DNA from 2 places in the Enterococcus sp. ZQ21 genome. Region 2 is predicted to be linked to the other one. Evidence: riboswitches for the same ligand, from Rfam matches in the RefSeq annotation. Region 2 holds a riboswitch; the other holds the start of a gene.
The links. Region 2 has a riboswitch for preQ1 ahead of QK255_RS03635 (nucleoside hydrolase). Riboswitches for the same ligand answer to the same signal wherever they lie in the genome.
Positions count from the first base shown of each region.

Region 1 (8,164 bases), 1.1 Mb from region 2:
CAGCAGAGAAAATCGTCGAGTTGCTGGGAGAAGATGCTATCGAAAAAATCATTGCTGATCCTTCGGTATTAAAACAAGTCTCTGGTTTAACGAAGCCAAAAAGAGAAATGCTTGCTGAAACGATTCGTCTAAATCACGGGATGGATCAAGTAATCATGGGATTGAATCGTTATGGATTCGGTAGTCAGTTAGCCTTCAGTATTTATCAGACCTATAAGAACGAGTCTTTGGAGATCATCGAAGAAAATCCGTATCAGCTAGTCGAAGACATAGAAGGAATCGGGTTCAAACGTGCAGATAATCTAGCCGAACAAGTCGGTATTGCAGCAGATTCACCTAGAAGAATCCGAGCAGCCATCTTGCATCAGATTTTTCAGCATGCTGTTCAAACAGGAGATACATACGTACCGGCGGAAACATTGCTTCAGCAAACCATCCGTATTTTAGAAACAAGTCGTCCAATCGAAATTCTGCCTGATCAGGTTGCTACTGTGATTATCCAGCTTGTTGAAGAAGGAAAAATCCAACAAGAAGAAACGAATCTTTACGAAAACAGTTTGTATTTTTCTGAATGGGGAATCGGCAATTCCATCCAACGTCTGCTCAGCCGTAAAAAAGAAATCCATTATCCTGAAAAAGAAGTGCAGAAAAATATTCGGCGTATCGAAAAAATATTCGGTATACAGTATGGCCCCTCGCAAGAACAAGCAATCGCTGAAGCCATCCGTTCTCCTCTATTTATTTTAACAGGAGGACCAGGTACGGGGAAAACTACTGTGATCAATGGGATCGTTAATCTTTTTGCAGAGTTGAATGGTCTGGAATTGGACCCGTCAAAATATACCCAAGAAATTTTTCCTATTCTGCTTGCAGCACCAACTGGCCGGGCAGCTAAACGAATGAACGAGACAACAGGTCTGCCTGCCAGTACAATCCATCGTTTACTTGGGCTGAATGGACGAGAAAAAACACCTTCAGTCAGCACGAAAGAATTAGAAGGCGGACTTTTGATCGTTGATGAGATGTCTATGGTCGATACATGGCTGGCTAACACATTATTCAAAGCGATTCCGACGAATATGCAGGTTATCCTAGTAGGAGATAAAGATCAGCTTCCTTCTGTCGGTCCTGGACAAGTGCTACATGACCTTTTGGAAATCGAACAAATTCCTAAAATGGAACTCAATCAGATTTATCGACAAGGTGATGGTTCTAGTATTATTCCTCTTGCCCATGAAATCAAAGAAGGGCGTCTACCAAAAGATTTCACAAAGAATCAAAAAGATCGTTCCTATTTCCGAAGCGACGCATATCAAATTGAACCCTTGATCTCTAAAATTGTGGAAAAGGCGAAAAATAAGGGATTCCGTGCACAAGATATCCAAGTATTAGCACCAATGTATCGGGGACCTGCAGGGATCGATGCGTTAAATAAAATGATGCAGGAGATATTCAATCCAGGGAGACCTGGGAAAAAGGAAGTGCATTGGAACGACACCGTTTATCGGATAGGAGACAAAGTACTCCAGTTAGTCAATACTCCCGAATTGAATGTATTCAATGGGGATATGGGAGAAATCACGGGGATTATCTTGGCAAAAGATTCGGAAGATAAAGTGGATGAATTAGTTATCCAGTTTGATGCAAATGAGGTCACTTATAAAAGAAACGAGTGGAATAAAATTACTCTTTCTTATTGTTGCTCGATCCATAAATCACAGGGCAGTGAATTCAAAATGGTCATTTTGCCCATGGTTCATCAATATCAGCGCATGCTTCAGCGTAATCTACTCTACACGGCGGTTACTCGGAGTAAGGAACTGTTGATTTTGTTAGGGGAAGAGCACGCGTATGCCACTTGTGTAGCGAATGAATCGGCAAGCCGAATGACTACGTTGAAATCAAGAATCATCGATAATGAAAAAATGACTATCACTCTGCGGACAAAATTAGCAGCTTATGAAGATTCTTTGATTGGAAATGATCCATTTGAAGATGGGACCTATACGAAAGAGTCGCAGGACATAAAAGAACAGTTACCTATAAAAGACGACAGTGGAACGAATGAATCGAAAAACCAAGTAATGGAAACAGTGGAACCAGATCTGTTTTCTTCATCGATTGTGGAAGAAAAGAAAGAAGAGATAGAATCTGCTGTTCCTAAGGAGTTCGTTCTTACTGCAGAAGCGATTAATCAGAAATTAGTAGATCCAATGATTGGTATGGAAAACATTACACCGTATACATTATAAAAGAATCTGACGATACGGATGCGCTATTTATTGGCAATATTGATCACTTAAAAAGCGGATGTGACACGACTTGTGCCTCATCCGCTTTTTGAAATTATTCTTGGTGACTTGGAGTGAAATTATAGGCTCTTCTTGGTAAATGGTGTTCAAAAGCCAGTTTCTCGGTATGAAGACAAACTTTTGCAAAAATGCGAGCAACCGTTTCCGCAAAATTTTTCTTTATACTCGAAATTACTTGAAAAATAACTGGTTTTTTGTAGAAAATTGCAGATCAAAAGGACGAGGAGCGACATCTTCTCCATCTTCTTGACCATATTGCGGCGTTGTTGAAACGATTCGTAATCTGTTTGTTGTGTAGTGATGGAAATATTTCGATTTCAATTGTTTTTTCTGCATAAGTAAAAGGATAAGCCATATGATTTTAAAAATATTGATTCGTTCGACCATGACAAAATCAATGACTGGTTTAGACGCATCTGCAGTTGGAGCAATTGCGATTCCTCCTCCAAAAAAAGGATGCTTCGTTGCTGTACATAAAAATGCATTTGAAAAACTTAACTGCTTTCCTCCTGCATCCACTAGAATTGGAAATCCTTTTTGAGTAAATAAAGTCCGGAGAATAGAGAACAAATACGAAAAAGAACCTAAGTTGTATTTGTTCAATCGTTCTTTTGTAGAAGAATGATTTGTCGCGTGGACGATAGCTGCATCTAATCCAATACCAAAATTATTAACAGCTATTCCTTTTTTTTCACTTATTTTTTCTTCATAAGCCATTATATGGACTTTATCTGGTGATTGAGCTGCTAAAATCAGCTGAAGTGCTTTTTTAGGATTCTTAGGAAGTCCCGCTCCTCGAGCAAAATCATTTCCAGAGCCTGCTGGAATATAAGCGACAGGAAATTCAACTTCCATCTGATAGAAAGTATCAAGTACCTGATGCAAGGTTCCGTCTCCTCCTACGATGATCAAAAGAGGGAAAGTTTCGATTGTTTCCTGTTCTTCTGTCCAAGGTACTAATGTTTCTTTTGCCAGAATTTCAGCAATCTCCGCATCATGTCCTTTGTATTCACTGTAATGAAGGGTATAGTTGACATGTTTGTTTTTTAATACCGGCAAGATTTTTTCTGCTACTTTATGTCCGTTTCCACTGCCTGCCGATGGATTGATCAATAAATGATAATGGAATTTCATATTTTCCTCCTGCTATTCAATAAAACAAGATATTTTAATCATCCTGTTTGCTGGTTAACCAATAATTAGCAAGCTTTTTCTATTTTTGGAATGAAAGAAACTTGTTTTTTTACAAAAAAACGCCTGTTACAAAATTAATTCTTGGTTATTATAGCAGAAGACTAGGAGAATGAAAAAGGTCTGGAGACCGAAAAACACAAAAAAGCCTAGCAAGCGCATCATCCATTACTTACGTAAGGAGAAGTTCCAAGGTTCGGTATGTCCACTTAGACCTTCAGCTGCCTGCTAGACTACTCTCTAGTAAGAGGTTGCTCAAATTCCCACATCCTTTTTTATTTATTTAAGTTTCACAACAATTCTGTTCGTGCAGAACCTACTTCGTCTGCTTTACTGGGAATTCTTATGACCCCTTACACTTATCTTATACCATATTTCGAGACTTTTGGCAAACGTTTACATTTTTGCTTATTTACTTTTTTCAAAAGTAGATAAGACAGATTGAAATAAATGAAAAGTCTGTTATAATTATTGTTTGTTTCACATAATCGCGGTTCATCAACCATCCCGCGTTAAAAAAACTAGGAGAAACGAGGAGAGAAAATGCAAAAAACGAAAAGCAGACAACGGTTGTCCGTAATCGTTGTAAATGGTATCGTCATGGCTCTTTATCTAGCGTTAACTATTTTAGTTGCGCCTGTATCCTCAGGGCCGATCCAGTTTCGTATTTCAGAAAGTTTGAATCATTTAGTTGTCTTTAACCGTAAATTACTTTGGGGAGTTTTGGGCGGGGTCATCGTCTATAATGCCTTCTTTGGATTTGGTATCATGGATGTGGTTTTCGGTGGTGGCCAAACATTGCTTTCTTTAGGTCTGACAGCTTTGTTGCAAAACAAAGTGAAAAATGTAAAGATGCGTTTAGTATTGAACACGATCTTCTTTACCATCAGCATGGGATTGATTGCTTATATGCTAGTTCCGACAGGTGGCCAAGCATTTTGGACAACCTATGGTACACTTGCATTAAGCGAGTTCATCATCATGGCTGTTTCAGCACCACTGATGTATTATTTAGATCGTTCGCTTGATTTTGAAAAGCGTGTCTAATTGTAAAAAAACGACAAAAGAAAGCAGCTGAGCTGTATTTCTTTTGTCGTTTTTATTATGCTTCTTGGTTTTGCAAATTTTCGATTTCTACCACTTTATAATTCTTTTTCTCTAAGTGGTTGACGATCGTTTCACATACTTTTGGTTCAGTGTTCGCCGGCAGCGTAATCAATGTACGTCGGATATATTCGTCTTTTTCAATATCAAGAGTAATGCAGCTGGCAATGCTACTGTGTTTTGAAATGATTTTTGCGATAGCAGCCAGATCTCCTTGCTTTCCTGTAGAAGCAATTGTCAGCACATAGCTTCCTTGTTCTACGCTCCAAGATTGGGAGAGCATATTAAGTAATGTGCTATGTGTCAAAATACCATAAAAATGATTTTCACTGTCAAGGACAGCAATATAAGGTAGCTCTTTGATCGTAAAGAATACTTTGAAGAAAGAAGTATCCAGATAAATGAACTTTGTGGCATTTTTCAAAAGATGAGTGACAGGAAGCGTCATATCACCGCCGTTTGCTTTATGACGATAGATGTGCATTTTGTAAATATTTCCACGGAAAATATTCCCTGAAGAATCTAAGATCGGCACACAACGGTATCCGGAAGTTTCTAAAATTTTTAATGCTTCTTCTAATGTACTAGTCTCTGTAACGGTTGTCAGATCTTTTTTCTTATATACAAGTGTTTTTAATAGCATCGCTATACCTCCAATTGTCTCATTTTAGCTTAATTTCAAATTAATCATATCATAATTTTATCTAAAACAATAGATAGTTTATTTCACAAATTGACAAGTAAAAAGTTACGTGATACTGTTATTAAGTATAAGTCTGATTCTCAGCAAGGGGGGCAGAAGTAAATGGCAAAGAAAAAAGCAGCACTCGCTTGTTCCGTTTGTGGGTCTCGTAACTACACAAAATCAGTCAGTGAAGGAAAAAGCGGCGAACGTTTAGAAATCAACAAATTTTGTAAATATTGTAATCAATATACATTACATAAAGAAACGAAATAAACAGCAAAGGAGGATGTCTCATGAAATTTCTAAAAAGCGTAAAAGATGAAATCAAACAAGTAACTTGGCCAAACAGAAAACAACTTCGTAAAGATACGTTGGTAGTTATCGAAACTTCTATTCTTTTCGGGTTGATGTTTTACGTAATGGATACAGCAATCCAAAGTTTATTTGGCTGGATCTTAAAATAACTCGCTGGCCACAATGTGCTTTTAGTGCTATAATGAAGCGAAAGAAAAACTTCGGGTGTACTGAGGTTTTTTTATTTTACAATGAAATGAGGAGCCTTCAATGGAATCTTTTGAAAAAAACTGGTATGTCTTGCATACATATTCAGGATATGAAAACAAAGTAAAAGCAAATATCGAATCTCGTGCGCAAAGTATGAAAATGGCCGACTTTATTTTCCGTGTCGTTGTTCCTGAAGAAAAAGAAACAGAAGTCAAAAATGGGAAAGAAAAAGAAATCGTTCATAAAACATTTCCAGGATATGTTCTTGTTGAAATGATCATGACAGACGCTTCCTGGTATGTTGTCCGTAACACACCAGGCGTGACAGGATTCGTTGGTTCACACGGAGCTGGAAGCAAACCAGCACCACTACTTCCAGAAGAAGTCAATCATATCTTGCGTTCTATCGGCATGAGTCTACGACAAAATGATCTAGAAGTAGAAGTTGGCGAAGTTGTGAAAATCATCGAAGGCGCATTTGCTGGATTAGAAGGACAAGTAACAGAAGTTGACGGAGAAAAAGAAAAATTGAAAGTCAACATCGATATGTTTGGTCGTGAAACAAGTACAGAACTTGATTTCGATCAAGTAGATAAAATCGATTAATGATTAATAAAAAGACTTGAAATGTCGATCATACGATTGACCTTTCAAGTCTTTCTTTTTTCTATATGGAAAGGAAGAGGAGAATGACAAATCAAATCAAAAATGTATGCAAACATGCGGCTACAGCAGCTTTAGTGCTTATCAGCTTGTTTGCGATAAGTGGTTGCCAGACGACGAAGACGAATACTACTGCAGTTTCTGATAAAGAAAAAACGGTAGAATCCAGTAAATTGATAGAAAAAACCACTATTCCAACACTTTTTTTCCATGGCTACAGCGGGACAGAAAATTCCTTTAAAGGGATGTTGCAACGTTTGGAAAAAAATCAAAAAGCAGTAAAAGAATTAGTTTTAATAGTAGGAGCAGATGGACAAATACAAGCAGAAGGGGACTTGTCTGGAAAAGCAGACAATCCGATGGTCCAAGTATTGTTTGAAGATAATAAAAACAACGAGTGGAACCAAGCAGAATGGATCAAATCTTGTCTTTTGTATCTGAAAGAAAACGAGGGCATAGACAAAGTCAACATAGTGGGGCATTCCATGGGAGGGGTTAGTGCATTACGCTATTTAGGAACATATGGACAGGATACGTCATTGCCGCAAGTTCAGACATTTACGGCAATTGGTGCACCTTTTAATGATTTTGTCGATGACAGTGGGCAATCTCTGACAGAGGAGTTAGCAAAGGGGCCTGCTGTTGTTTCTAGCCGCTATCAAGATTATCAGCAAATGATCGGAAATTTGCCTACAACTACTCGATTTTTCCTGATTGCCGGACAATTAGATGAAGCAGACTTGAGTGATGGGACAGTACCGTTAAACAGTGCATTAGCTGTCTATGCGTTGTTGAAACAACACGGAAATGAAGTAGAAGAAAAAATAGTAAAAGGCGAAAATGCCGCTCATAGTATGCTTCATGAAAACCAAGAAGTAGATCAGCTTGTTAGTCGATTTGTTTGGAACGAATAGCAAGAAAAGGATCCGAGAGTAAATTTTTGCTTACTTTTTGTAAGGATAGTATGATTTATATGTAATCAAGAAGATGAAAGAAGGATCTACTATGACTTATCATACAAGTAATGAAGAACATCCAATCGATATCGTAAACATTGCCTCACTAGAAGGTCGTGTAAAAGAGCGCATGGAAGCAGGAGCTTTTGGCTATATTCGCGGTGGTTCTGAAGATGAGTGGACGATGAAAGAAAATACGACTTCTTTTAATACAAAAAAAATCATGCCACGGATATTACGCGGAATCGACTCAGCGGATTTGCATACATCAGTTTTTGGAATTGAATTAGACACACCGATTATCCAAGCGCCATCAGCGGCCCAAGGATTGGCACATGAAAAAGGGGAAGCTGATACAGCTAAAGGGGTAGCTGCTGCTGGATCAATCTTTTCCATCAGCACTTATGCAAACACGACAATCAAAGATGCAGCAGATGCAGCGCCAGGTGCACCGCAGTTTTTCCAATTATATATGAGTAAAGACGATGGATTCAATGAGTTCATTTTGAAAAAAGCAGTAGAAGCAGGGGCTAAAGCCATCATTTTAACGGCAGATTCAACGCTTGGTGGTTACCGTGAAGAAGATGTGATCAATCAATTCCAATTTCCATTACCAATGCCTAATTTAGCTGCTTATAGCGAACAAAGTGCAAGTGGGAATGGCGAAGGAAAAGGAATTGCAGAAATTTATGCAGCTGCAAAGCAAGGCTTGACACCAGATGACATCAAAACAATCAAAGAAATCACCA
Region 1 is NZ_CP125658.1:2,255,470-2,263,633, reverse strand. It holds gene recD2 (SF1B family DNA helicase RecD2) at 1-2,252, shown strand, start outside; gene QK255_RS10970 (diacylglycerol/lipid kinase family protein) at 2,484-3,446, opposite strand; PreQ1 riboswitch class I at 3,988-4,034, shown strand; gene QK255_RS10965 (QueT transporter family protein) at 4,047-4,550, shown strand; gene cbpA (cyclic di-AMP binding protein CbpA) at 4,606-5,250, opposite strand; gene rpmG (50S ribosomal protein L33) at 5,413-5,565, shown strand; gene secE (preprotein translocase subunit SecE) at 5,586-5,756, shown strand; gene nusG (transcription termination/antitermination protein NusG) at 5,857-6,402, shown strand; gene QK255_RS10940 (alpha/beta fold hydrolase) at 6,468-7,373, shown strand; gene QK255_RS10935 (lactate oxidase) at 7,465-8,164, shown strand, end outside.
Region 1: it holds a riboswitch for preQ1, as region 2 does, so the genes downstream of both, QK255_RS10965 (QueT transporter family protein) here and QK255_RS03635 (nucleoside hydrolase) in region 2, are expected to answer to the same signal.

Region 2 (8,164 bases):
AGGGGGTACATGGCTCTATCAATTTCCAATCAAGAAACATATAGCTACACGAGCACTGTATCAATTATTAGAGGAGGAATACCAATTAACCGATTATGATATTTTTATTTCAAGAGTAGTGAAAGATACGAAAAGTGGTAGAGGCGGTGTCAGTATTTTTTTCATGGTAAGGAATAGTTTGTATGAATATGAGTATGACTACTCTATTGAAGAAAATAATTGGCTACGTGGTTATTACGTAAGGAGGGGTAATTATAGATCATGCGATACTCTCATTTTCAATGATGAGGAATAAAATGATTTGACTACAGAAGAACAGTTCAACAAAGTAGCTTCTCTTGTTTTTTTACTTGGTTGGATTTACTAGCGTAGAGGCAAGAATTGGAAAGCCATTTACTTGGAAAAGGGGAATGTGACGCTGCTTTTGTCACGCCCTTTTTTCTGTGGTCTCTCTTATTTGAAAATCTAGGCGTACTCCAATACAATAAAAAGAAACGGCAAAGGAGAAGATTAGATGAAAAAAGAAGAAAAAATTGCGATTTTACAAGAGATTATCCGAATAAAATCAGTGAATGGAAACGAAGGCGAAGTAGCAGCTTATTTGAATAAGCTTTTGGAAAAACATGGCATAATAGGAGAACTCGTTTCTTACAGTAATGGTAGAGATAATCTGATTGCTCAATTCCAAAAAGGGCAATCAGGAAAAGTGTTAGGCCTATCTGGTCATATGGATGTCGTGGCGGCGGGGAATGAATCGTCTTGGACCTATGCGCCCTTTGCAGCAGAAATCCATGGGAATCGTTTGTACGGACGTGGTGCTACAGATATGAAGAGTGGCTTGGCGGCAATGGTGATTGCCATGATCGAACTCAAAGAGTCAGGAAAACCATTTAACGGAACAGTCAAATTATTAGCCACTGTCGGAGAAGAAGTGGGTGAATTAGGTGGGGAACAGCTCACGAAAGCTGGTTATGTGGATGACTTAGATGCCTTGATCATCGGAGAGCCAACCAATTACAGTTTAATGTACACACACATGGGATCAATCAACTATACGGTCATCTCGCACGGAAAAGAAGCGCATAGCTCTATGCCAGACCAAGGCTATAATGCGATCAATCATCTAAATGAATTCATTACGAAAGCAAATGCTGAAATGAATCACCTCGCTGAAGCAATCGAGAATCCCGTCTTAGGAAAAACAATCCATAATGTCACGTTGATCAGCGGCGGAAATCAAGTAAACAGCATTCCGAGCCACGCGCAGCTTCAAGGGAACATCCGATCGATTCCTGAATATCCAAATGATAAAATCATTGCATTACTGCAATCAATCGTCAAGGAATTGAATCAAGAGACAGACTACCATTTGGAATTGACGATCGATTACAACAAAATACCTGTCAAAGCAGATCCAGATTCTCCTTTGATTCATTGCATTCAGCAACAATTCAGTCAGCCATTACCTTTAGTTGGAGCGGCAGCAACCACAGATGCAGCCGAATTTACAAAAGCTGACCACTCCTTCGACTTTGTTGTCTTTGGACCTGGTGTCGTTACTTTGCCTCATCAAATAGATGAGTATGTCGAGCTCGATAATTATTTAGATATGATCGAAAAATATCAAGCTATTATTTTATCCTACTTAGCGTAAGTTTTTTAATAGATGAAAAACAGAGCCAGATGAGCAACTTTTTGCTCATTTGGCTCTGTTTGTTCATCCTATTTTTCTCTTGGAATATATCAAGCGCTGCGGCAACATAGTGATGACTAATGAAACAACGACGACAGATAGCAGACGGTCAAGGTAGTCTGTGCCTGCCTGTACCAAGATCACACTGATGGTTTGATCGAAACCTAACCCATGTAATAATTGGACGATCATGCTAGACCCTGAGGAAGTGATTCCGCCAAATAACTGAACGGTAATGATCGAAGAGACGATCGTTCCAGGTACAGACAAAATCAAAGCGAGTAATAAGAGTTTCAAACGTTTTTTATCTTTGTCGAGATACCTTGGTAAAATCAATCCAGCCAACAAACCTGTGAGGATTTGGATCGGTGAATAATACAGTGAAAAAATATCTGTAGTCACCCCGCTTAATACACCGCTGGATAGTCCTGTCAACATTCCTGGTATGGGACCAAGTAACGCGCCAGCAAAAATCGTTCCAATAGAATCTAGATAGATTGGCAAACGAAGCCATAAAGCAATCGTTCCTCCAACATAATTGATCCCAATACACAAAGCCATCATTGTAAGTACACGAGTTGCCATCTTGTTTTTATTCATTTTGTTAGCCCATCTTTAACCTTTCCAAATCTTTCATAATCGTTTCTTCTTGTGCATTTAAAAGAACGGTTAAAAACTTTTGGAAAAAAAGACGAGTATCTACTTTTGTCATAATTTTACTGTTAGCAGATTTCTGCCAAAATTCATAACGATCAACCAATGTTTGTCCGCGACTTATTCCTTGAGTTTCTACAGCAGTGAAGCTTTTAAAGCCTTCACAGATGGACTCATCGATAAAATAAGCAACAGCTAACGGATCATTGATGACACATCCTAAGATTCTTTCTTGTTTCCAGTGAAAGTCAAAATAAAAACGAGTGATCGCTTTTAGATACTCTCCCTCTTCAGGATTCATTTGGCAGCAATATTCAAGGATAGTCGGTGTCAAGACGATTTCTCTTGTCACATCTAACCCAACCATTTCTATCGGTTGTTTGAGCTTCTCGAATACATAAGAAGCTGCCTCAGGATCACACCAGTAATTGTATTCAGCAACTGGTGAACAGTTACCATGGCTTTTGTAAGTTCCGCCCATTGAGACAAAACGATCCATATGTTTCCCAACAGTTGGGTTGATTTTCAAAACAGAAGCGATATTGGTCAAAGGACCCAAAGCAATGACTGATGTATCTGTTTTTTCTTTGAAATAATCAGCTAGAAAATCAACTGCATGGAGCGATTCTGCCTGTTTTGCTAAGACCCTCGGGAAATTTGTTTCCCCTAATCCATCCAACCCATGAGTGTCTTGCGCACTAATGAAAGGTTGCTTCAAAGGTTTTTCCATTCCTTGATAAACAGGGATATCTAAACGATCACAGCGCTCCAAACATTTCAGCACATTCTGCGTACCGATATCTACAGGGACATTCCCGCAAACGACGGTAATAGCAACTACTTCGATATCAGGGGATTTGACAGCTAGTGATAAAGCTAAAGTGTCGTCGATCCCTGGATCGCAATCAATAATTACTTTTCGCATTATTTCCAATCTCCTTTCTTTAGAGATACTTAGTTTTTTATTCTGGGAAGTTTCCGAACCAGTCCAAGACGAGCGTCTTGTTTATAATGCACGAAATTAGTATACTGGCTTTTATTGTGAATGTAAATGCTCTCTTACAAGTAAATCTATTGAGAAGAACTTTAAGTAAATGATACAATGAAAAGGAAATGGAATTTACGTGTGCCGAAGAAAAAGAATCCTATTGATCGGTATATTGTATAATAAATAGATTATAGTTTGGCAGAAAGCGGCGGGTGTACGATGGTTATTTTTTATTTCATTCTTATTCTGATAATTATAGGAATCAGTTACCATTTTCTTTCTTATTTTTATGCAAAGAAATTAGTAAGAGCGGGAGTACAGAGAGGCTATGACTGGTATGAAGACACTGGGCACCGCTTGATGGATCCTGCTGCAGTCACGTCAGTAGAAAAAAAGCGGCAAAAATTAGAAGAAGAGTGTGAAAGCTTCTGGGAACAAGGAATACCGAAAACGATCAAAAGTTATGACGGGTTGAAACTAGCTGGACAGATGTTCATCCAACCAACTCAGCAGAATAAATGGGTCATTTGTGTACATGATTATCGAAGTACAGGGAAAAGAGATATGTCTCATATAGGTAAAAGATATGCAGAGAAAGGATTCAACGTTCTTATACCCGATTTACGTGCGCATGGAGAAAGTGAAGGAGAAATCATCGGAATGGGATGGCTAGATCGGCTAGATTTAATTGCATGGATCCAACTCATCTTAGATGAACAACCAGATGCCTCCATTATTTTGCACGGCGGTTCGATGGGCGCTTCTACGATTATGATGGCAAGTGGTGAAAAGCTTCCATCTGCAGTCAAAGGATTTATCTTAGACAGCGGATATGTTTCTGTTTATGCGGAATTTCGGTACATGTTAAGTAAAATCACGGTCTTTCCTAAAAAAATGATCATGAGATATGCGAATCACTATGCTCAGAAATACGCAGGTTATTCTTTAAAGCAAGCATCAGCTACAAGACAGCTTGGTAGTAACCATTTGCCTTTGTTAGTCATCCATGGTGAAAGAGATCATTTTGTTCCTACAGAAGCAGCATACACGATTCAAAACGCTACAGCAGGGGATAAAGCATTACTGCTTGTTCCAGAAGCAGAACATTTGGAAGCATCGATGAAAGATCCGAAAACCTATTGGACAGTGATTTTTTCATTTATTGAACAAAGAATAACGATGGATTGATTTTCTCTTCCTTTTTGTAAGCAATCCGAGGATAAATAATTGTTTATAGACCATGAGACTGTTAAAATAAGGTAGGAATAAAAAAATATCAGTTATTTGAGGAGTGCGGCATATGGAAATCAAAGAGGAAAAAAATCGTCTTGCTTTATTCAATGATGAGCAACAAGAAATCGGAGAAATGACATGGTCGGATGCGGGGCCAGACATCATGATTATTGACCATACATTTGTCGATCCAGCATATCGTGGTCAAAAATTAGCTGAAAAGCTAGTGTATACTGGAGTAGAACTAGCAAGACGAGAGGGGAAAAAGATCATCCCTTTATGCCCTTACGCAAAAAAAGAGTTTGAGAAGAAACCAGAGTATCATGACGTCTTACGCCAATCATAATAATAACAGCTGAAAGATTTGCACTTTCAGCTGTTTTTCCATTTATATAGAGTTGTCACGGAGTTTTATCTATGATAAAGTTAAAGAGACGATATCTTTTGGGAAGGAGGCTGCTATATGTATAATTTAATTTTGGGAATCGTGATCGTTTTATCGATTGTTATGGTCATTGCGATTATGATGCAGCCAAGCAAGCAAAATAGTGCAGCGAGTGCATTTACCGGCGGTGCGGATCAACTATTCGGCAAACAAAAAGCTCGCGGCTTTGAAGCTGTCATGCAGCGATCAACTGCAGTCATGGGAGCTGTCTGGATGATCTTATTATTTGTCCTAGCATTTTTATCTTCGAAGTAGTCGAATAAGCCTCTCGCACAACGGCGGGCGGCTTTTTTTATTGCAAAGAGAACGCTTAAGAAGAAGTTATGAAAGAAACTATGGTAAAATGAGGCGAAAGAGGTGAAACGAGTGAAACAATTACCAAAACCCCTTTATGCAAAACATGGAAAACGAGCAGTTTTGCTGCTTCATGCGTACTCAGGAAGTCCAAATGATGTCCGGATGCTCGCACGGTTTTTAGAAAAAGCAGATTATACAGTCTATGCGCCGCTATTTAAAGGACATGGAACGATGGAGCCATATGATATCTTGCAAGAAAAAGCAGAAAGCTGGTGGGCAGATACTAAAAAAGCTATCCATTTTTTACAGTCTGAACAGTTTTCTGATATTGCCGTATTGGGATTATCGATGGGTGGCATCTTTGCTGTACGGGCACTAGAAGAAGAATCAGTAATTGGCGGCGGTTTTTTCTGTTCGCCCCTGTCTCCTGTAGAAACAAACGTGCCTGAAAATTTTGAAAAATATGTACGTCAAGTGCTGAAGATAGCAGGCAAACCAGAAAAAGAAATCAATGAAAAAGCTGTGTCTTACCGCTCGTTAGCTGAACATCAATTAATGGATATACAAGACCAAGCAGCAATCGCAGAAAGTAGACTATCAGATATCCAACAGCCAATATTTTTAGCTCAAGCTGGGAAAGATGAAATGATCGACCCAAATGGTGTATTTGAAACGGCACGCAAATTGAGCCGCCAACGAGTGACACTTCAATGGTATCCTGAAAGCGGTCATGTGATTACAGTTGGCACAGCAAGACGCGAATTAGAAAAAGACGTGTTGGAATTTTTAGAAAAATTACCTTGGAATGAGGAATAAATATGACAAAAGAAACAATAAAAGAGAAAATTCTCTTTTTCATGGAAAGCAGTCGCAAACGTAGTTTTTCTATGGAAGAAATCGCTGAAGGTCTAGGCTTTCAAAAAAGCGATGATTTTAAATTACTAGTACAAACGATTGCTCAAATGGAAAGAGAACAGAGTATCGTTTTCAATAAAAAAGGAAAAGTCGAACTTCCTTTAAAACCGATCTTGGTCGAAGGGACATTTCGGGCAAATGAACGAGGATTTGGATTTGTAACGATTGATCCCGAAGAAGATGATATCTATATCCCGAAAGAAGCGACTGGCTTTGCAATGAATGGGGATACCGTAGCAATTGATATCATGAAGCGAGCAAATACAGATATGGATCGCGGAGCAGAGGGAAAAGTAGTGGAGATTCGAGACCGAGCGACTACTCAGTTAGCCGGAGAATTTGTTGCTTATTCAGACGAAGAGATACAGGAAACGGATCTTTATGGTGTGGTCATCCCGAAAGATAGAAAGCTTAACCAATTCAAAGTGTATGCAGCGGCAGAGGGAGTTCGTCCAGTTGACGGAAGTATTGTATTGATCGAACTGACCCATTACCCTGAAAAAGGGTATGCGACTAGTTTAGAAGGGATAATCAAGCAAGTGATTGGTCATAAGAATGACCCTGGCATGGATATCCTCTCGATTGTCGTGGCTAACGGTATTCCTACAAAATTTCCTGATGATGTGTTGTCTGAGGCAGATGAAGTTCCAGACCAGATCAGCGAAAAGGATATTGTTGGACGCAGAGATTTAAGAGATCAGCTCATTGTTACGATTGATGGAGAAGATGCAAAAGATCTAGATGATGCAGTGACGGTCAAAAAATTAGAAAATGGTAATTATTTTCTTGGAGTACACATTGCAGATGTATCTTACTATGTGACGCAAGGCAGTCAACTGGACAGAGAAGCATACGAAAGAGGAACAAGTGTCTATTTGACCGATCGAGTGATTCCGATGATCCCACAACGTTTATCTAATGGTATCTGTTCATTGAATCCCCATGTTCCACGACTCACCATGAGTTGTGAAATGGAGATCGATCCACATGGACAAGTTGTCTCTCATGAGATTTTTCCAAGTGTGATCCAAACAACAGAACGGATGACCTACACAGCTGTCAATCAAATCTTAGAAGATCAAGATGAAGAAACGATGCAACGTTATGCTCAGCTCGTGCCTATGTTCCAAGAAATGGGTGAGTTGCATCGAATCCTTGAAACGATGCGAATCAAACGTGGAGCGATTTCTTTTGAGGATCGTGAAGCGAAGATCCTTGTTGATGCTGAAGGACACCCAAATGATATCCAGCTAAGAAGCAGAGGGATAGGTGAACGCTTGATCGAATCCTTTATGCTTGCTGCCAACGAAACGGTAGCTGAACATTATAATAAATTAAATCTTCCGTTTATTTATCGAATCCATGAACAGCCAAAAGAAGAAAAAATGCAGCGCTTCTTTGATTTTGCTTCAGCTTTGGGCATTCTGGTACGAGGAACGAAAGGAACGATCACACCGAAAGATTTACAGCATGTGATCGAAGGAGTAGAAGATAAACCAGAAGCGGCAGTTATCAATACTATGTTGCTCAGAAGTATGCAACAAGCACGCTATTCAGAAGACAATTTTGGGCATTATGGCTTAGCAGCAGATTACTACACACATTTTACATCTCCTATTCGACGCTATCCCGATCTGATCGTCCATCGGCTGATCCGTTCCTATAGCCAAGATAAAAGTGAAAGCAATCAAAGTTTATGGGCTGAGGAACTTCCTGAAATCGCGGATCATAGTTCTAAGATGGAGCGTCGCGCAGTAGAAACAGAACGTGAAGTAGATGCGATGAAGAAAGCAGAATTCATGATGGACAAAGTGGGAGAAGAATTCGACGGGATCATCAGCTCTGTTGTGAAATTCGGACTGTTTATCGAACTACCGAATACAGTAGAAGGATTGATCCATATCAATGAATTGAAACAAGACTACTTCCATTTTATTGA
Region 2 is NZ_CP125658.1:774,112-782,275, forward strand. It holds gene QK255_RS03625 (ArgE/DapE family deacylase) at 515-1,654, shown strand; gene QK255_RS03630 (ECF transporter S component) at 1,718-2,293, opposite strand; gene QK255_RS03635 (nucleoside hydrolase) at 2,298-3,272, opposite strand; PreQ1 riboswitch class I at 3,296-3,340, opposite strand; gene QK255_RS03640 (alpha/beta hydrolase) at 3,555-4,523, shown strand; gene QK255_RS03645 (GNAT family N-acetyltransferase) at 4,636-4,914, shown strand; gene secG (preprotein translocase subunit SecG) at 5,032-5,268, shown strand; gene QK255_RS03655 (alpha/beta hydrolase) at 5,371-6,126, shown strand; gene rnr (ribonuclease R) at 6,129-8,164, shown strand, end outside.